Regions from separate parts of the Methylibium sp. T29-B genome, predicted to be linked through region 1. Evidence: predicted binding sites of a transcription regulator. Region 1 holds the regulator's gene; each other region holds the start of a gene.
What was found. Region 1 encodes sigma-54, which starts transcription at its own class of promoters, with help from an activator protein. Its sites were predicted from a motif close to TGGCANGNAANCTGCTTT; they were not measured.
Positions count from the first base shown of each region.

Region 2: the regulator sigma-54 is predicted to act here: its motif matches at 1,915-1,932, upstream of Y694_RS13975 (outer envelope protein).
Region 3: the regulator sigma-54 is predicted to act here: its motif matches at 2,016-2,033, upstream of Y694_RS11620 (P-II family nitrogen regulator).

Region 1 is NZ_AZSN01000212.1:206-4,753, forward strand. Features, by position in the region: partial or broken gene Y694_RS19710 (class I SAM-dependent RNA methyltransferase) at 1-538, opposite strand, end outside; gene Y694_RS19715 (RNA polymerase factor sigma-54) at 633-2,156, opposite strand; gene lptB (LPS export ABC transporter ATP-binding protein) at 2,156-2,911, opposite strand; partial or broken gene lptA (lipopolysaccharide transport periplasmic protein LptA) at 2,908-3,536, opposite strand; gene Y694_RS19730 (thiol:disulfide interchange protein DsbA/DsbL) at 3,629-4,273, opposite strand; partial or broken gene Y694_RS19735 (SPOR domain-containing protein) at 4,333-4,548, opposite strand, start outside.
Region 2 is NZ_AZSN01000088.1:142-8,255, forward strand. Features, by position in the region: partial or broken gene Y694_RS13970 (ABC transporter ATP-binding protein) at 1-855, opposite strand, end outside; gene Y694_RS13975 (outer envelope protein) at 882-1,742, opposite strand; gene guaD (guanine deaminase) at 1,991-3,328, opposite strand; gene Y694_RS13985 (LysR family transcriptional regulator) at 3,351-4,331, opposite strand; gene xdhA (xanthine dehydrogenase small subunit) at 4,456-6,003, shown strand; gene xdhB (xanthine dehydrogenase molybdopterin binding subunit) at 6,214-8,114, shown strand, end outside.
Region 3 is NZ_AZSN01000062.1:7,935-16,048, reverse strand. Features, by position in the region: gene Y694_RS11630 (glycine zipper 2TM domain-containing protein) at 1-299, shown strand, start outside; gene Y694_RS11625 (YifB family Mg chelatase-like AAA ATPase) at 331-1,848, opposite strand; gene Y694_RS11620 (P-II family nitrogen regulator) at 2,095-2,433, shown strand; gene Y694_RS11615 (ammonium transporter) at 2,460-3,986, shown strand; gene gshA (glutamate--cysteine ligase) at 4,139-5,434, shown strand; gene Y694_RS11605 (potassium transporter Kup) at 5,551-7,437, shown strand; gene Y694_RS11600 (TetR/AcrR family transcriptional regulator) at 7,448-8,071, opposite strand.

The DNA.
Region 1 (4,548 bases):
CCTGGTCCTCGCGCCAGCCGCGCTTGAACAGCGCCTCGCCCGAGGTGTCGACATACAGCGTGGCGTGCTCGGGCGCCAGGTGCAGCAGCAGCGGCAGGTCGGGGCGGCGGGTGTCGACGCTCGGGCGCGCGCCGAGCGCGTCGCGCATCGCGTCGCAGACACCGTCCTTGATGCGCAGCGCGGCGAAGTTCAGGCTCTTGAGCGGCGCGCGCTGCGCGGTCACGTCCACCTTCAGGGTCTGCGTCGGCGTGATCCAGTCGGGCCAGCGCGGGCTGCGGGCCAACGCGTACAGGTCGTCCTCGCTGCGGTAGGGCGCATCGGCCACCTGCCACAGCACGCGCTGGGCGAGCCGGCTGCCGAGGTTGAGTGCCATCGCCTCGCGCGGGCCGCCGCGCACCATCACGCCGCCGCGCTGCGTCTGCGCCGCCGCGCCCGGCAGCAACCGGGCAACCTCGTCGGCGAGCAGCGCCTCGACGCCGGCCGCGCAGGGGAGGAACAAGGAGGACGGCGGGGCGTCGGGCGGAAGGGCGACGTTCATGCGTGCAGAGGGGTTCGAGGGTTGCGCTCGCGCCTCGGTCGACACCGGGCGGGGCGCTGGGTCTTGTTGCCGGTTCGGGCCCGAGACCTCGTCGTCACATCATCGTGCGCCGCAGGTTGGCCGGCGCGATCTTCAGCGCCTCGCGGTACTTCGCCACCGTGCGGCGTGCCACCTGGATGCCCTGCTCTTCCAGCATGCTGCTGAGCTGGCTGTCCGACAGCGGCTTCTTGGCGTCCTCGGCACTGACCAGCTGCTTGATCAGCGCACGCACCGCGGTGCTCGACGCATTGCCACCGGCCTCGGTGTTGAGCGAGGAGCCGAAGAAGTACTTCAGCTCGAAGGTGCCGTAGGGCGTGGACATGTACTTGGCGGTGGTCACGCGCGAGATGGTCGACTCGTGCAGACCCAGCTCGTCGGCGATCTCGCGCAGCACCAGCGGCTTCATCGCGATCGCGCCATGGCTGAAGAAGGCCTTCTGGCGCTCGACGATGGCCTGCGACACGCGCTGGATGGTGTCGAAGCGCTGCAGGATGTTCTTCATGAACCAGCGCGCCTCCTGCAGCCGCGAGCTCAGGCCCGCGCCCGATTCGGTGCGCGCGCCCCGCTGCTGCTTGATGGCCTGGGCGTAGAGGTCGTTGATGCGCAGCTTGGGCATCACGTCGGGGTTGAGCACCACGCGCCAGCCGCGGCCGGCCTTCTGCACGATGACATCGGGCACGATGATGTTGGCCTCGGCCTTGGTGAAGGGCCGGCCGGGCTTGGGCTCGCAGCGCACGATCAGCGCCTGCGCGGCCTTCAGCAGCTCCTCGTCGGCGCCGGTGGCGGCCATCAGCTTCTTGCCGTCGCGCCGCGCCAGCAACTCGAGGTGGTACTTGCAGATCAGGATCGCGATCATCTGCGCCTCACAGCGCGGTCCGGCCCGCAGCTGCAGCGTCAGGCACTCTGACAGGTCGCGCGCACCGACGCCCAGCGGCTCCAGGTTGTGCAGCCACTTCAGCGCGCAGCGCAGGCGGTCGAGCAGCTCCTCGACCGCGATGTCGTCCTCGTCGCCGGCCAGGCGCTGGGCGATCTCTTCCAGGGGGTCGGCCAGGTAGCCGTCCTCGTCGAGCGATTCGATCAGCACCATCACCGCGCCGCGGTCCTCGTCGCTCAGGCGCATGCCGCGCAACTGGTCGCGCAGGTGGTCCTGCAGGCTCACCCCGGCGCTGCTGCGCTCCATGGGGTCGAACTCGTCGCTGTCGTTGTTGCCGGCCTTGCCGGGCGTCTCGCGGATGCCGTCGAAGTCCTCGCGCTCGGTGCCGTTCTCCCAGTCCTCGCGCTCGGTGGTGCCGAACTCGGCCGCATCCACCGCGACCGGCTCGGGGTCGGCGGCCACCTCGGACCCCGAGCCCTCCCAGGCGTCATCGGCCTGGCGCTCCGTGGCCGTGGCGCGCTCCACCGGCGCGTCGAACGGGGTCGGCGCATCTTCCTCCACTTCGAGGAAGGGGTTCTGCTCCAGCATCTGCTCGACTTCCTGGTGAAGCTCGAGCGTGGAAAGCTGCAGCAGCCGGATCGACTGCTGAAGCTGCGGCGTGAGCGCCAGATGCTGCGAAAAACGGACCTGCAGGGAAGGCTTCATCACATCCTGAAGTGCTCGCCGAGGTAGACCTTGCGGACGTCGGCGTTCTCGACGATCTGCTCGGGGGTGCCTTCGGCCAGCACGCGTCCTTCGCTGATGATGTAGGCGCGGTGGCAGATGCCCAGGGTCTCGCGCACGTTGTGGTCGGTGATCAGCACGCCGATCCCGCGGCTCTTGAGGAAGCCGATGATTCGCTGGATCTCGATCACCGCGATCGGATCGACGCCGGCGAACGGCTCGTCGAGCAGGATGAAGCGCGGCTGCGTGGCCAGCGCGCGGGCGATCTCGACGCGCCGCCGTTCGCCGCCCGACAGTGCCGGTGCCGGGCTGTCGCGCAGCTTGTCGATCGACAGGTCGTGCAGCAGGCCGTCGAGCAGCTCGTCGATGCGTGCCTTGGTGTAGGCCTTGCCGCGTTCGTCGAACTGGAGCTCCAGCACCGCGCGGATGTTCTCCTCGACGGTGAGCTTGCGGAAGATCGAGGCCTCCTGCGGCAGGTAGGACAGCCCGAGGCGCGAGCGCTGGTGGATCGGCAGGCGCTCGATCGGCGCGCCGTCGATGCGGATCTCGCCGGCGTCGGCGCGCACCAGGCCCACGATCATGTAGAAGCTGGTGGTCTTGCCGGCGCCGTTCGGGCCCAGCAGGCCCACCACCTCGCCGGCCGCAACGGCCAGGTGCACGTCCTTGACGACCTTGCGGGCGCCGTAGCTCTTCTGCAGTCCGCGAGCCTCCAGGCGGCTCGCCATCGCCGTGTTCATGGCCGCGTCCCCGCCCCGGAGTTTGGCGCCGAAGCCGGGTTCTCGCGCGGCGTCAGCACGCCGCGCACCCGGCCTGGCGCGGCCGCGGAGGCCGGGCCGCCGAGCACCTGGAAGACCTCGGTCACGTTGTCGTAGGAGATGGTGTTGCCGGCCACCTCGTCGGCCAGCGTGCTGCCGCGGAAGCGCCGCAGCACGGCCTGGTTCACGAGCCGCACGGTGTCGCCGCGGCCGTCGTACTCGAGGCGCTCGGCCTCGCCCTCGATGTACTCGTCGTTGCTGCCGCGCTTCTGGCGGAAGTAGGCACGCTTGTTCGGCCAGCCGGTCGCCACCGCGGACTGGTAGCCTCGGGACTCTGGCGCACCTCCACGCGGTCGGCGCGGATGACGATGCTGCCCTTGGTGATCTCGACGTTGCCCGACAGGATGTTCAATTGCTTGACCTCGTCGACCCGGGCCGAGTCGGCAGTGAAGGCCAGCGGCTGGCTGCGGTCAGCCTTTTCGGCGGCGAAGGCCGGCAGCAGGGCCAGCCCCAGCACCGCCAGGACGGCCCGGCAAACAGGCTGCGCCAGCAAGGTGCACCGCGATGCAGGATAGGGGGTCGGAGCGGACATGGAGGGAATCGGCATGAATCTTGCTGCCGATTCTAGGGTGAGTTCGATCGCTTGCCACGGCCGGCCGCCGCTCCGACGGCCGCTGTCGCGTCGACGCCAAACGAGGGTCAGCCGCCCTTGCGGATCTGCGCGATCAGGTGGTCGGTGATCGCCAGCGCGCGGTCGTTGCTGCCGGCCAGCGAACCCGAGGTGTAGTAGGACCCGTTGATGCCGATCGCCGGCGTGCCGTCGATCTTGTAGCCGGCCGACAGCGCGGCGGCCTGGCGGGCCTTGGTCTGCACCGAGAACGAGTTCATCACGTCGAGGAACTTGGCCTTGTCGACGCCATTCTTCGCCACGAAGTCGCCGATCGCCTCGGGCGTGTTCAGCGGATTGCGTTCGACGTGCATCGCGGTGAAGACCTTGCGGTGCAGGGTGTCGACCAGCCCCAGGGCCTCGATCGCGAAGTACAGCTTCTGGTGCAGCACGAACGGCACCTCGCGGAAGGCGACCGGCAGGCGCCGGAAGGTGATGTCCGGCGGCAGCTTCTTGACCCAGGATTCGAGCATCGGCTCGAAGGCGTGGCAGTGCGGGCAGCCGTACCAGAAGAACTCCACGACCTCGAGCTTCTTCGGGTCCTGCGTCGGCTGGCGCTGCGACAGCTTCACGTAGTCCTTGCCCTCGACCGGACCGCCCTGGGCGTGGCCGAAGGCCGGCAGCAGTCCGACGCAGGTGGTGGCCAGCGACAGGGTCGTGAAGTCACGACGGTTCATGAGCATCCTTTCAGCGTTCAGACAGACGCAGCGGTGGAGTCATCCCCACGCCGCGAAGTTCATTTCTGCACCCGCACCAGCGCCGACACCATGCCGGCGCCGTCCAGCGTTTCCTTCACCTTCTCGGCCTCGGCGCGCTGCACGAACGGGCCGACGCGCACACGGTACATCGTCCGGCCCGATTGCTCGCGCTCGGTGATCTTGGACTCGAAGCCCTGGATCGCCAGCTTGGCGCGCTGGGCCTCGGCTTCCTCGGTGCGCGCGTAGGCGCCGAC
Region 2 (8,114 bases), on a different contig from region 1:
GCCAGCCACGCCGACGATCTCGCCGGCCCTCACCTCGAAGCCGATGTCCTTCAGGTCGGTGCCGAACGGCGACTGCTTCGCGAGTGTCAGGCCGCTCACCTGCAGCGCCACGTCGCCGAGGCGCGCCTGGATGTGCTGCAGCTTCGGCGGCTCGGCGCCGATCATCAGCCGCGAGAGGTCGGCATTGCCGACGGTGCGCGGATCGACCTCGCCGGTGACCTTGCCGCCGCGCAGCACCGTGCAGTGGTGACACAGCGCGCGGATCTCGTCGAGCTTGTGGCTGATGTAGAGGATGGAGCAGCCGCGCTCGGCCAGCTGGCGCAGCGTGACGAACAGGGTCTCGACGGCCTGCGGCGTCAGCACCGAGGTCGGCTCGTCGAGGATCAGCAGCTTGGGGTCGGTGAGCAGCGCGCGCACGATCTCGACGCGCTGGCGCTCGCCGACCGACAGCGAGTGCACCGGCCGCTGCGGGTCGACCTCGAGACCGTAGACCTTGGAGACCTGCACGATGCGCGCCGTCACCTCGGCCAGCGTCAGGCTCTTGTCGAGGCCCAGCCACACGTTCTCGGCGGCGGTCAGCGTGTCGAACAGGCTGAAGTGCTGGTAGACCATGCTGATCCCGAGCTGGCGCGCCTGCGCCGGGCTCGCGATCTGCACCTGACGGCCGTCCCAGATCATCTCGCCGGCGTCGGGCCGCACCGCGCCGTAGATGATCTTCATCAGCGTGGACTTGCCCGCCCCGTTCTCGCCCAGCACCGCGTGGATCTGCCCCGGCGCCACACGCAGGTTCACGCCGTCGTTCGCGCGGACCGACGGGTACTGCTTGGTGATGCCGAGGAGTTCGAGGCGGAGCATGGACGGGGGAGCGAATGCGGCGACGCTCAGAAGTGGTACTCGGCGCGGATCATCGGCGTGCGCGCGGTCGCTCCCTCGCCGGCCCCCGGGGTCTCGGTCGGGTTGCCGAACTTGTTCTTCCAGTACTCGTAGGCGATGCCGACCTTGAAGGCGCCCTTGGGAGCGCCGGCCAGCAGGCCGACGTCGAGCATCAGCTTCATGTCGACGTGGGTCTCGGGCTTGGTCGGACCGCCGAACTCGTTGGTGCCCTTGTCGCCGATGTAGAGCGCATAGCCCTCGAAGGCCAGCGGCAGGCTGCCGATCGGGATGCCCCACTCCGCCGCCAGCGCCGGGTGGGTGTCGTAGGTGTAGCGGTCGGCGATGCCCTTGGGCGAGTTGCTTTCCTTGAAGGCCAGCAGCGAGAGGTTGGCGAAGCCCGGCACGTCGAACATCACGGTCGGGCCGAACACGAACATGCGCTTCTTCGAGGCGTAGCCGTCGTTCTTGGTATTCCAGTCGAAGCCGGCGGTGAAGCCGAAGCCGCGCACCGGGCCGACCTTGAGGTCCTTGCCGGCCACCTTGCCGATGTCGAGCAGGTGGCGGTAGACGATGTAGACCTCCTGAGCGCCGGAGGCGCCGGGCGTGCCGTCGCCCGGGTCATTGCGGTCCGAGAGCAGCAGGTCGGCATTGAAGAAGTTCACGCCGTACTTGTAGCCGCTCACGTGCGTGAGGCCGACGATCGTCTTGGTGATGTCGTTGCGCGAACCGTCCGGGTTGTTGTTGTAGGGCTCGGCGAACTGGGTGCCGTAGCGCACGCTGATCGCGGTGTCGCTCCAGTCGGCGGCGAGGCTCGTGAGGCTCGTGGCGGCGAGCGCGAGCGCCAGGGCGGTCTTGCAGGTCGGGTTCATCATGGTCCTTCGGAGGAGTGGTGGGGCGTCGGTGTGCGGAGCAGCCTCGGTCGCTCTCCGCCCAACGCGGCGCGACTTCCGGACTCGCTCCGTCCTTGCGCAACTTCCGTACCAGAAGGAAAGGCCGCTCCGCCGGCCCCGATGCCACCAAAAGAGGCATCATCCTTTTTGTATACCAGTTTGTGCACCATGTTGAATCCCACGCCGGAACGGGCCGCCCAACGTCGACGCAGGCGCCGCGCCCGCGTTCAGCCGCGTTCGTGGCGGCAGCTGCCGGCCACGTAGGTGGCGACGAGGTTGCGCTCGTCGCCCAGCGTCATCCACGCAAACACGCGCTCGTGCAGCGCGGCCAGCGGCGACACGCCGGCGCGGCCGCGGCGCGCCACCGCGTCGCGGTGGGTCGCCACCGGGCCCACGGCCCAGTCCCACACCGCCAGGTCGGCCAGCGCGCCGGCGCCGAGCTGCCCGATCTCGTGCGCCAGGCCCAGCGCTTCGGCGGCGCCGCGCGTGGCCGCATGCAGCGCCTTCCAGGCGCTGAGCTTCACGCCGCGCAGCGCCTGCACCTTGTAGGCATCGGCCAGCGTGCGCAGCATCGACAGGCTGGTGCCGCCACCCACGTCGCTGGCCATCGACACGCGGTAGCCGGTGTCGACCGCGGCCTGCCAGTCGAACAGCCCGCTGCCGAGAAACAGGTTGCTCGACGGGCAGAAGGCGATCTGCGCACCGGTGTCGCGCAGCAGCGCACGGTCGGTGTCGTCGAGCCAGATGCCATGCGCGAGCACCGCGCGCTCGTGCAGCAGGCCGTGGCGGTGGTAGACGTCGAGGTAGCTGCGCGCTTCGGGGAACAGCTCGGCGATCCAGCGCACCTCGTCGGTGTTCTCGGCCACGTGGGTCTGCATGTAGACGCCCGGGTGTTCGCGGCACAGCCGACCGGCCATCGCCAGCTGCTCGGGCGTGCTGGTGGCCGCGAAGCGCACCGTCACCGCGTACGACAGGCGGCCGTTGCCGTGCCAGCGCGCGATCAGGTCGGCGCAATCGCGCTCGGCCTGCAGCACGTCGTCGCGCAGGCCGTCGGGCGCGTGGCGGTCCATCAGCACCTTGCCGGCCACCAGCCGCATGCCGCGTGCGCGGGCCGAGGTGAACAGCGCCTCGGTCGCGCCCTTGTGGACGGTCGGGAACACCACCGCCGAGGTGGTGCCGTGCGCCAGCAGCGCATCGACGAAGCGCTCGGCGCCGCTGGCCGCCACCAGTGGATCGGCATAGCGCAGCTCGGCCGGGAAGGTGTAGGTGTTCAGCCACTCGAGCAACGCGGTGCCGTAGCTCGCGATCACGTCGAGCTGCGGGCAGTGCACGTGGGTGTCGATGAAGCCCGGCGTGATCAGCCGCCCGGCGTGGTCCACGCGCTGCCAGCTCGCGTCGGGGCCGCTGCCGGCGCGGGCCGGCTCGGCGCCGACGATGCGGCCGTCCTCGACCAGCAGCCAGTGGTCGGGCCGGTAGCGCACGCCAGCGGCGTCCCCGGGCGCGGCGAAGCCGGGATCGACCTCGATGTCGAGCAGGTCGCCGAACAGGGCCAGCCGTTGGCTCATGCGGTGCTCCCTCGCGTGGTCATCAGTGAGCGCCGGCGCGCGGGACCGTGGCCCCCGGCTTCGGCAGGCCGCGCGCCACATCGCGCATCACGCCGCGCAGCCAGCGGCCGGCGGCCGACTGGTGGCTCAGCTCGTGCCAGAGCTGGTAGTACACCAGCGCCGGGAACGGCACCGGGCAGCGCACGATGCGCAGGCCCGGCAGCTGACCGACGTAGCGGCTGCAGAACAGCCGGCCGGTGGTGAGCACCAGCCGCGAGTGCGCCACCATCTGCGGCCCCAGGCCGAAGTAGGGGCTGCGCACCACGATGTCGCGTGCCAGACCCAGCGCGTCGAGGTGCTCGTCGATCACGCCGCGCGCGCCGGGATGCAGCGGCGTCGGCGCGATGTGCTCGCTGGCCAGGTAGCGCTCGGCGGTCCAGCTGCGCGGACTCTTCACGGCCGGGTGGTCCTCGGCGACCAGGCAGACGATCTCGTCGGACAGCAGGCGGCCCAAGTGCAGCTCGGCCGGTGGCCGCAGCCAGTTGCCGATCACCAGGTCGACCTCGCCGCGCGCCAGGCCCTTGCGGTAGTCGAACTCGGCCGACAGCGGCAGCACCTCCACGCGGATGCCCGGCGCCTCGGCGCGCAGCCGCGTCACGAGCGCGGGCAGGAACTGCGGGTCGAGGTAGTCGCTCGCCGCCACGCGGAAGGTCGTCTCGCTGTGCGCCGGGTCGAAGGCCAGCGCCTCGGCGCGCGAGCCGAACAGCCGCTCGGCGTTGCGCAGCAGCTCGGCTGCCGGCTCCAGCAGCTGCAGCGCCACCGCGGTCGGCGCCATCCCGGTGCCGGAGCGCACCAACAACGGGTCGCCGACCAGCGCACGCAGGCGCTTCAACTGAGCGCTGACGGCCGGCTGGGTGGTGCGCAACCTGAGGGCGGCGCGCGACACGCTGCGTTCGGTGATCACGGTGTGGAGGACGCGGACGAGATGGAGCTCGATCTTGTCGAAAAGCGTGGGCTGGCTCATATCGTCATCGGCATACCGGTTATCGCTGGCATCGTATTCGCATGGGGTCGGCGTGGAGTACCTTCGGCCCGAACCGCAAGATTCGTCAGACCGCACCCGCCCGCCGCTCCCCCAACGCCACGCAATGAGCCTGCCAGCCGTTCGCTTCTTCCACCGCGGCCGCGTCGTCTCGGTCGAGGGCGCATCGCCGACGCGCAGCGTGCTGAACTGGCTGCGCGAGGACGCCCGCTGCACCGGCAGCAAGGAGGGCTGCAACGAGGGCGACTGCGGCGCCTGCACTGTGGTCGTCGCCGAGCTGGCCGAGCATGCCGATGCGGTGGGCACGACCTCGGCGCGCGCCACCGTGGTCGGCGGCCTGAGCCTGCGCACGGTGAACAGCTGCATCCAGTTCCTGCCCACGCTGCACGGCAAGGCGCTGCTGACGGTGGAGGATCTGCAGGCGATCGCCCAGGGCGTGGCCGTCGCGGACCCCGGCGTGGGCACGCTGCACCCGGTGCAGCAGGCGCTGGTCGACTGCCACGGCTCGCAGTGCGGCTTCTGCACGCCGGGCTTCGCGATGTCGCTCGCGGCGTGCTACGAGCGCCACTGCGAGGCCGGCACGCAGCCGACGCGCGCCGAGCTGGCCGACGAGCTGTCGGGCAACCTGTGCCGCTGCACCGGCTACCGCCCCATCCTCGACGCCGGCGAGCACATGTTCACGCTGCCACCCAGGCGGCTGGACACCGCGCCCATCGTCGCGGCGCTGCGCGCCCTGCAAGGGCAGCAACCCGGCGACGACATCGCCGAGCCAGCCGCCGGCTTCCACACCCCGCGCACACTGGCCGCGCTGGCAGCGCTGGTCGAGAGCCGCCCGCAAGCACGGCTGCTGGCCGGCAGCACCGACATCGGGCTGTGGGTCAACAAGCAGTTCCGTGCGCTCGGCGAGATCGTCTACCTCGGCGACGTCGACGAGCTCAAGCGCATCGAGTGGCAGGGCGACACGCTGCGCATCGGTGCCGGGGCGCCGCTCGAGGACGCATGGCGCGCGCTGGTCGGCGTCGCGCCGGCACTCGCCGAGGTGTGGCGCCGCTTCGCGTCGCTGCCGGTGCGCAACGCCGGCACGATGGGCGGCAACGTCGCCAACGGCTCGCCGATCGGCGACAGTGCGCCGGTGCTGCTGGCGCTCGACGCTGTACTGCTGCTGCGCCGTGGCGCGCAGCAGCGCCACCTGCCGCTCGCCGATTTCTACGTCGACTACATGAAGAACCGGCTGGCGCAGGGCGAGTTCATCGAGGCGATCGAGCTGCCGCGTCCGGCCGCCTCGACGCAGGTGCGGGCCTACAAGCTCAGCAAGCGCTTCGACTGCGACATCTCGGCGGTGTGCGCCGGCCTCGCCCTCACGCTCGACGGCGAGACGGTGGTGCAGGCGCGCTTCGCGTTCGGCGGCATGGCGGCCATCGTCAAGCGGGCCGCGGCAGCGGAGGCCGCTGTCGTCGGCCGGCCCTGGACCGAGGCCACGGTGCAGGCGGCGATGGCCGCGCTCGCCACCGACTACGCGCCGCTGACCGACATGCGGGCGTCGGCCGCCTACCGCCTGCGCGCGTCGCAGAACCTGCTGATGCGGCTGTGGCTGGAGACGCGGCCGGTTGCGCCGCTGCCGACCTCGCAGACCAACGTGTGGGCGGCCGCTTGAGTCGGACCGTACTGCGTCCATGAGCCCTTTTTCGATGCCTGCTCCTGTCGTTCCTGTCGGGCGCGTGCGGGGCCATGGGCGGGTGAGCGTCATCGCTTGGCGGAGGTACCCGATGCGCGTTGCCACTCACCCACCCCACGGGGCCCCACCCTCCACCTCGCCGCAGCACCGCCCCGAAGACCCTGGCATGAACAGGAACAGGAGACTCCGGTGAACAAGCAGGCCGACGCCTTCCTCGTCGACAGCGGCACCCAGCCCCCCTCGAAGCAGTGCGCCCCCGAGGCCGGCCGCGCGCGCCCCCATGAGTCGGCGCACCTGCACGTGTCCGGTGCGGCGCCCTACATCGACGACCTGCCCGAGCTGGCCGGCACGCTGCACGCGGCACTGGGTCTGTCGCCGGTGGCGCACGGCGTGCTGAAGGCGATCGACGTCGAGCGGCTGAAGGCCCTGCCCGGCGTGGTGGCGGTGCTGACCGCGGCCGACATCCCCGGGCCCAACGACTGCGGCCCGATCGTGCACGACGAGCCCATCCTCGCCGCCGGCCACGTGCACTACCTCGGCCAGCCGGTGTTCGCGGTGATCGCCACCGACCGCGAGCAGGCGCGCCGCGCTGCCGCCCAGGCGAAGGCGGTGCTCTCGATCGACCCGCTGCCGCCGGTGCTGAATGCGCTGGAGGCACACGCGAAGCGGCAGTACGTGCTGCCCGACATGCACCTGGTGCGCGAGTCGGCGCCCGGCGCGCTGCGCGCCGCGCTTGCCGCCGCGCCGCACCGCCTGCAGGGCACGCTGAGCGTCGGCGGTCAGGAGCAGTTCTACCTGGAAGGCCAGATCTCCTACGCCTGCCCGACCGAGAACGCCGGGCTCAAGGTGCATTGCTCGACCCAGCACCCGAGCGAGATGCAGCACCTGGTCGCGCATGCGCTGGGCTGGCGCTCCAACCAGGTGCAGGTCGAGTGCCGGCGCATGGGCGGTGGCTTCGGCGGCAAGGAGTCGCAGTCGGCGGTGTTCGCCTGCGTCGCCTCGGTGGCCGCGGTGAAGCTGCAGCGGCCGGTGAAGCTGCGCGTGGACCGTGACGACGACTTCCTCGTCACCGGCCGGCGTCACGGCTTCGAGTACGCCTGGGAGGTCGGCTGCGACGACGCCGGCCGCGTGCTGGCGGCCGAGGTGACGATGGTGTCGAACGCCGGCTGGAGCGCCGACCTGTCGGGCCCGGTGATGACGCGCGCGCTGTGCCACTTCGACAACGCCTACTGGCTGCCCGAGGTGGCGATGCACGGCCACAGCGCGCGCACCAACACCCAAAGCAACACCGCCTTCCGCGGCTTCGGCGGGCCGCAGGGCGCGATCGCGATCGAGGTCATCCTCGACTCGGTGGCGCGCCGACTCGGCCTGGACCCGCTGGCGGTTCGGCGCGCCAACTTCTACGGCACGACCTCGAACAACGTCACGCCTTACGGCCAGCAGGTCGACGACAACGTGATCGCGCCGCTGGTCGACACGCTGGCCGCGAGCAGCGACTACGCGGCACGGCGCGCGGCCGTCGCCGCCTACAACGCCGCCAGCCCGGTGCTGAAGAAGGGCCTGGCGCTGACGCCGGTGAAATTCGGCATCTCCTTCAACGTGGCGCACTTCAACCAGGCCGGCGCGCTGGTGCACATCTACACCGACGGCTCGGTGCTGGTGAACCACGGCGGCACCGAGATGGGCCAGGGCCTGAACACCAAGGTGGCGCAGGTGGTGGCGCACGAGCTCGGCATCGCCTTCGAGCGCGTGCGCGTGAGCGCCACCGACACCCACAAGGTCGCCAATACCTCGGCCACCGCAGCCTCGACCGGCAGCGACCTGAATGGCAAGGCCGCGCAGGACGCGGCCCGCCAGCTGCGCGAGCGGCTCGCCGCGCTGGCCGCCGCGATGCAGGGCGGCACGGCCCAGGCCGTGCGCTTCGCCGACGACCGCGTGCACGTCAATGGCGCTAGCCTCGACTTCGACGCGCTGGTGGCGCAGGCCTACGCTGCGCGCGTGCAGCTGTGGAGCGACGGCTTCTACGCCACGCCCGGCCTGCACTGGAACCGCGAGACGCTGCAGGGCCGACCGTTCTACTACTTCGCTTA
Region 3 (8,114 bases), on a different contig from region 1:
TGCAGGCGGTGAAGGTCAAGGGCGAGGCCAGCGGCGTTGGCGCGGTCGCCGGCGGCGTGCTCGGTGGCGTGGTCGGCAACCAGTTCGGCGGCGGCAACGGTCGTACCGCGATGACGGTGCTCGGTGCGGTGGGCGGTGGCGTGGCCGGTCACGAGATCGAGAAGAACGTGAAGGCGAAGACGGTCTACAGCGTGCGCGTGCGCATGGACGACGGCAGCCTGCGCACGCTGCAGCAGTCGCAGGCGCCGGCGGTCGGTGCGCGGGTCAAGGTCGACGGAACGACGCTGCGCGCCGCCTGAGCGCGCGCGTCGAGTCAAAGGGCCCGTTCGTTCAGCCTGCCGCCAGCACGCGGCGGTACTGGATCGCCTCGGCCACGTGGCCGACACCGATGTGCTCGGCACCGGCCAGGTCGGCGATGGTGCGCGCCACCCGCAACAGGCGGTGCTGGCCGCGGGCCGACCAACCGAGTCGCAAGGACGTGGCCTGCATGAACTGCGCCGCACCGGGCTCGATCGCCACGTGTGTGTCGATGCCGTTGCTGTCGAGGAATGCGTTGCTGCAACCCTGGCGCCGGTGCTGCCGTTCGCGCGCTCGTGCGGCACGTTCGGCGACGGCCTCGCTCGGGTCTCCGTCGGGAAGGGCCGACAGCGCCTCGGGGCCGACCGCCGGCACCTCCACCTGCAGGTCGATGCGGTCGAGCAGCGGGCCGCTGATGCGGCCCTGGTAACGAGCCACCATGTCGCTGGAGCAGCGGCAGGTTCTCAATGTGGAGCCGGCGTGGCCGCAAGGGCAGGGGTTCATCGCCGCGATCAACTGGAAGCGCGCGGGGAATTCGGCCTGGCGCGCCGCGCGCGAGATCGTGATGCGACCCGTTTCCAAGGGCTCACGCAGGGCCTCCAGCGCGGCGCGAGGAAACTCCGGCCACTCGTCGAGGAACAGCACGCCGTGATGGGCCAGCGAAATCTCGCCCGGCCGCGGTGGTGATCCGCCGCCGACCAGCGCGACCGCGGAAGCACTGTGGTGCGGGGCACGCAGCACGCGCTCGCGCCAGCGACCGGCGTCGAAGCGTCCCACCAGGCTCAGCACGGCCGCGGACTCCAGCGCCTGTTCGTCGCTCAGCGGTGGCAGCAGGCCGGCGAAGCGCTGCGCCAGCATCGACTTGCCGGCCCCTGGTGGACCGACCAGCAGCACGCTGTGCTGGCCCGCCGCGGCAACCTCGAGCGCGCGCTTGGCGGCGGCTTGCCCCTTCACGTCGCGCAACTCGCCCCACCGGGGTGCCGTCGGCGGACGCGGCCAGGGCGTGGCCGCCGACAGGGGCTGCGCTGCGTCGCCGGGCAGCAGCGCACTGACCACGTCGAGCAAGTGCTTGGCGGAGCGCACCTGCAGTCCTTCGATCAAGGCGGCCTCGCGCGCACTCGGGTCCGGCAGCACCAGCGGGCGTTCCCGGCCCTCATGTCGCGCGGCCAGCGCCATCGCCAGCGCACCCCGTACCGGCCGCAGGTCGCCGGCGAGCGACAACTCTCCGGCGAACTCCAGATCGGCCAGTCGCCCCGCATCGATCTGGCCGCTGGCGGCCAGGATGCCCAGCGCGATCGGCAGGTCGAAGCGGCCCGACTCCTTGGGCAGATCGGCTGGCGCCAGATTGACCGTGATGCGCTGGTTGTGGGGAAACGCCAGGCCGCTGTTCAGCAGTGCGGCACGGACTCGCTCACGCGCCTCCTTGACTTCGGTGTCGGCCAGACCGACGAGCGTGAAACTCGGCAGACCGTTCGCCAGATGCACCTCGACGGTGACTTCGGGGGCATCGAGCCCATCGAGAGCACGGCTGTGGACAACGGCGAGCGACATGTCCGATCGATCATGGCATCGCGCCTCCGCCACCACGAGCCCACCGAAGGGTGGTTGGCTCGCACTTTGGCACCGCAGGGGTGCCAAAAGTTGCAGACATCCCTGTTTTGGGGCGCCACCGATACAAGCGTCCCCGGTTCGGCTCGCGACTCCCTGTTATGGCGCAGTGGCACAGAACCTGCTGAGTCGTCGTTCGTGCTCTGAACCGAGACCTTGTAACCGTCCCGTCCACCCAAGGAGAACGCCATGAAGATGGTGACTGCCATTGTCAAGCCCTTCAAGCTTGACGAAGTTCGTGAGGCCTTGAGCGCTATCGGCGTTCAGGGCATCACGGTGACCGAAGTCAAAGGCTTCGGCCGCCAAAAGGGCCACACCGAGCTGTATCGCGGTGCGGAGTACGTTGTCGACTTCCTGCCCAAGGTCAAGATCGAGGCAGCCGTCGATGACGCCATCGTCGACCGCGTGATCGAAGCGATCGAAGCCTCGGCCCGCACCGGCAAGATCGGTGACGGCAAGGTCTTCGTCACCAACCTCGAGCAGGTGATCCGCATCCGCACCGGCGAAACCGGCAAGGACGCGCTCTGAGCGCTTTCAACAGGAACGAGTCAAACATGAGAAAGCTCATTGCCTCCCTCGCCACGTCGTTGGCGCTCGGCGTTGCGGTACTCGGTTTCGCCGATGTCGCGATGGCCCAGGAAGCTGCATCGGCGCCCGCCGCTGCCGCAGTCGTCGAAGCGGCCGCCGCCGCTACCCCTGCTGCCGAAGCCTCCGCGCCCGAAGCGGCGCCGGCCGCAGCCGCGCCCGTGCCCAACAAGGGCGACGTCGCGTGGATGCTGGTGTCCACGCTGCTGGTCATCATGATGTCGATCCCCGGCCTGGCGCTGTTCTACGGCGGCCTGGTGCGCAGCAAGAACATGCTGTCGGTGCTGATGCAGGTCTTCGTGGTGTTCTCGCTGATCAGCGTGCTGTGGTTCATCTACGGCTACAGCCTGGCGTTCACCGAAGGCAACGCCTACATCGGCGGCTTCGACCGGCTGTTCCTGAAGGGCGTGTTCGATCCCGCCACCGGCGCATTCGCGATGGGTGCCACCTTCAGCAAGGGCGTGGTCATCCCTGAGATCGTGTTCGTCGCCTTCCAGGCCACGTTCGCGGCGATCACCTGCGGCCTGATCGTCGGCGCCTTCGCCGAGCGCATCAAGTTCAGCGCGGTGCTGCTGTTCGTCACGCTGTGGTTCACCTTCAGCTACACGCCGATCGCCCACATGGTGTGGTACTGGATGGGTCCGGACGCCTACACCGGCAAGGAAGTGGTTGATGCCATGAATGGCAAGGCCGGCCAGATCTGGCAGTGGGGTGCGCTGGACTTCGCTGGCGGCACTGTGGTGCACATCAACGCCGCCGTCGCGGGTCTGGTGGGTGCCTACATGGTCGGCAAGCGCATCGGCTACGGCAAGGAAGCCTTCACGCCGCACTCGCTGACGCTGACGATGGTCGGTGCCTCGCTGCTGTGGGTGGGCTGGTTCGGCTTCAACGCGGGCTCCGCGCTGGAAGCCGGCAACAGCGCCGCGCTGGCCTTCCTGAACACCTTCTCGGCCACGGCCTGTGCCGTGCTGGCCTGGTGCGTCGGTGAGTCGCTGTTCAAGGGCAAGGCCTCGATGCTGGGTGCGGCGTCGGGTGCGGTGGCCGGCCTGGTGGCCATCACGCCGGCCGCCGGCAACGTCGGCATCGTCGGCGCCATGGTGATCGGCCTCGTCGCCGGCTTCGCCTGCCTGTGGGGTGTCAGCGGCCTGAAGAAGCTGCTCGGCGCGGACGATTCGCTCGACGTGTTCGGCGTCCATGGCGTCGGCGGCATCGTCGGTGCGCTGCTGACCGGCGTGTTCAACTCGCCGGCCCTGGGCGGCCCGGGCTACGTGACCGACTGGGTCACCGCCAGCGTCATCTCGGCGGCCGACTACTCGATCGCCTCGCAGGTGTGGATCCAGGCCAAGGCCGTGCTGCTGACCATCGTCTGGTCGGGCGTGGTCTCGGTGGTGGCCTACAAGATCACCGACCTGGTGATCGGCCTGCGCGTTAGCGAGGATGCCGAGCGCGAAGGCCTCGACATCACCTCGCACGGCGAGACCGCGTACCACAAGTGATCTCTCCGTGAGTTGCCCCGTGCCGGCCCACGCCGGCCGGGGCTTGCAGCCAGGCCGCCTTCGGGCGGCCTTTTTATGGCCGGACTTGCAAGCAGCGCGCGAACCGCCACCTGCCTAGAATCCCGTTTCCGGTTACGCCAAAGGCTTGCTCCATGGTCCCCCACCTCATTACCGCCCTGAACGGACCGATCAACGAGCTGGAGCAGCGCATCCTCGAGTCCATGCCGGCGATCGAGCGCTGGTTCCGTCTCGAGTGGATGGAGCACACGCCGCCGTTCTACAGCTCCGTGGACGTGCGCAACGCCGGCTTCAAGCTGGCGCCGGTCGACACCAACCTCTACCCCGGCGGTTTCAACAACCTCACGCCCGAGATGCTGCCGCTGGCGGTGCAGGCGGCGATGGCGGCGATCGAGAAGATCTGCCCCGAGGCGAAGAACCTCCTTCTGATCCCCGAGAAGCACACCCGCAACACCTTCTACCTGATGAACGTGCAGCGTCTGGTGCAGATCTTCGGTGCTGCCGGCCTGAACGTGCGGCTGGGGACGCTGGACGACAGCATCACCGAGCCGACGCGCCTGGCGCTGCCCGACGGCTCCGAACTGACGCTCGAGCCGCTGCTGCGCAGCAAGCGCCGCCTGGGGCTGAAGGATTTCGACCCCTGCACCATCCTGCTCAACAATGACCTGTCCGCGGGCATTCCGAAGGTGCTCGAAGGCCTTCACGAGCAATACCTGCTGCCACCGCTGCATGCAGGCTGGGCGGTGCGGCGCAAGAGCCAGCATTTCCAGGCCTACGAGGAAGTGGCCAAGAAGTTCGCCAAGCTGCTGGGCATGGACCCGTGGCTGATCAACCCGATGTTCGCCAAGTGCGGCAAGGTCAACTTCCAGGACGGCACCGGCCAGGAGTGCGTGCAGAGCCATGCCGACGCGCTGCTCGGCAAGATCCGCCGCAAGTACAAGGAGTACGGCATCCAGGAGAAGCCGTTCGTCATCGTCAAGGCCGATGCCGGCACCTACGGCATGGGCATCATGACGGTGCGCGACGCCAAGGACCTGGACGAGCTCAACCGCAAGGCGCGCAACAAGATGAGCGTCATCAAGGACGGCCAGGAGGTCTCCGAGGTGATCATCCAGGAGGGCGTGCCGACCTACGAACGCATGAACGACGCCGTGGCCGAGCCGGTGGTCTACATGATCGACCGCTACGTGGTCGGCGGCTTCTACCGCGTGCACGCCGAGCGGGGCATCGACGAGAACCTCAATTCGCCGGGGGCGAGCTTCGTGCCGCTGGCCTTCGCCGAAAGCCACCATCTGCCGCGGCCGGGCGAGAAGCCCGGTGCCAGCGCTCCGAACCGCTTCTACATGTACGGCGTGATCGGACGGCTGGCGATGCTGGGCGCCAGCTACGAACTCGAAGCGACCGACCCCGACGCCGAGGTCTACGAGTAGCGCGCGCCGGCTTCGCGCCGAGGCGGCATCGCGTTGCTGCGCTGCAACAACCCAAAGCGGATCCGCCCTGGGACGCAGCGCAGAATGGGGGCCCTCGCCGACCCCGCGCCCATTTCGTGCACTCTCGATCCTCCGATCCACCGACCGGCTCCAAGCTGGCGGCCCTGACCCTCGGCGCCGTCGGCGTCGTTTACGGCGACATCGGGACCAGTCCGCTGTATGCGTTGAAGGAGGTCTTCGCGCACGGGCGCATCGACATCACGCCGGACAACATCTACGGCATCCTGTCGCTGGTGGTGTGGACGCTGACGGTCATCGTCTCGCTCAAGTACGTGCTGCTGATCCTGCGCGCCGACAACAACGGCGAAGGCGGCCTGATCGCGATGCTGGCGCTGGCCTCCACGGCCGTGAAGGAGCGGCCCGCGCTGCGCCGGAGATTGCTGATCCTCGGTGTGTTCGGCACGGCGATCTTCTTCGGCGATGGCGTGATCACGCCCGCCATCTCGGTGCTGTCGGCGGTGGAAGGTCTGGAGGTCGCCGCGCCCGGGCTGCACCGCTACGTGGTGCCGGTGACGCTGGTGGTCCTGACGCTGCTGTTCGCCGCGCAGCGCTTCGGCACCGGCGGCATCGGCAAGTTCTTCGGGCCGGTGACGGCCGTGTGGTTCATCGTGCTGGCGCTGCTCGGCGTGGTGCACATCGTCGAGAACCCGGCCGTGCTGGCCGCGCTGAGCCCGCACTACGCTCTCGCCTTCATGTGGCAGCACCCCGGCACGGCCTTCGTGTCGCTCGGCGCCGTGGTGCTGTGTGTGACCGGGGCCGAGGCCTTGTATGCAGACATGGGTCACTTCGGCAAGCGGCCGATCCGCCTCGCGTGGTTCAGCCTCGTGATGCCGGCGCTGATGATCAACTACTTCGGCCAGGGCGCGATGCTGCTGCAGCGGCCGGAGACGGTGAAGAATCCGTTCTACGAGATGGCCCCCGAGTGGGCGCTCTACCCTCTGATCGTGCTGGCCACGCTGGCGACGGTGATCGCCTCGCAGGCGCTGATCACGGCCGCGTTCTCGGTCACCAAACAGGCGATCCAGCTCGGCTACTTCCCGCGCCTGCGGGTCACCCACACCTCGGTCAAGGAGACCGGACAGATCTACGTGCCGTTCGTGAACTGGGGGCTTTACACCTGCATCGTGCTGGCGGTCGTGACCTTCGGCTCCAGCAGCAAGCTGGCCTCGGCCTACGGCATCGCGGTGACCACCGACATGCTGATCACCACGACGATGACCTTCTTCGTGATCCGCTACAGCTGGAAATACCCATGGGCGCTGTGCGTCGCTGCGACCGGCTTCTTCTTTCTGGTCGATGCGATGTTCTTCGCGGCCAACGCGATCAAGATCCTCGACGGGGGCTGGTTCCCGCTGGCCATCGGGGCGGCCATGTTCACGCTGATGATGACCTGGAAACAGGGGCGCCGGCTGATGAGCGAGCGCCTGCGCGAGGAGGCGATCGACCTGAAGAGCTTCCTGGAGTCGGTGTTCATCAGCCCGCCGACGCGGGTTCAGGGCACGGCGGTGTTCCTGGCGGCCGAGCAGGGCAGCACGCCGAACGCGCTGCTGCACAACCTCAAGCACAACAAGGTGCTGCACGAGCAGAACCTGTTCGTCACCGTCAGGCACCACGAGGTGCCGTGGATCCCGTTCAGCAAGCGCTGCGAGATCGAGTCGCTGGGCCACTGCTGCTGGCAGGTGACGCTGAATTTCGGCTTCAAGAACGAACCCGACGTGCCCGAGGCGCTGGCGCTGCTGCGGGGCCGTGGCGTGCAGCTCGACGACATGGAGACCAGCTATTTCCTGTCGCGCGACATCGTCATTCCGACCATCGGCAAGGGCATGGCCATCTGGCGCGAGAAGCTGTTCTGCAGCATGCACCGCAACGCGGCGGCGGCGGCTGACTTCCTGAACCTGCCGACCAACCGCGTCGTGGAGCTGGGCTCGAAGGTCGAGATCTGAGCGGGCCGCGTTACTGCAGCCGCGTCGGCGCGCCGACCAGCTGCACCACCACCAGCCGCACGTTCTTCTGCAGCGCCGAGATCGCCTGCCGGTCGCCCGACAGGTGCTTCAGCAGGCACTGCTGGAACAGGCCGTCGAAGGTCGCGTAGATCACGCTGGCCGGCAGGCGCAGCGGCTCGCCGGCCAGTTCGGCGAAGCGCGACATCACGCGCCACATCATCTTCTCGAGGCTCTTGTCGATCTCTGCCACGTCGGTGCGAAAGCCCTCGTCGAACAGCGATTGCGCGCGCAGGTCGTACCACAGGCGGTGCAGCGGCGCCTCGCGGCGCACCGTCTCGCCGAGGACGGCCAGGAAGCCCGTCATCAGCTCGTCGAAGCTGGTGGCCTCCGCCGTCACCTGGTCGTAGCGCACGACGCAGCGCGCCTTGTACTGGCGCATGCTGCACAGGATCAGGTCGAGCTTGTCCTTGAAGTAGTAGTGCAGCACGCCGTGCGAGAACTCGGACTTCTGCGCGATCTCGCGCAGGCTGGTGCGCGCATAGCCCAGTTCGGCCAGGGCCTGCAGCGCAGCCGCGCCGAGCTCGGCACGGCGCTCGGCGAACTTGTCGACTCGGGGGGCGGCGGCGCGGGTCATGGATCGGTACGGAACGGTCGCGGATGCTGTCCAAGATAGCACA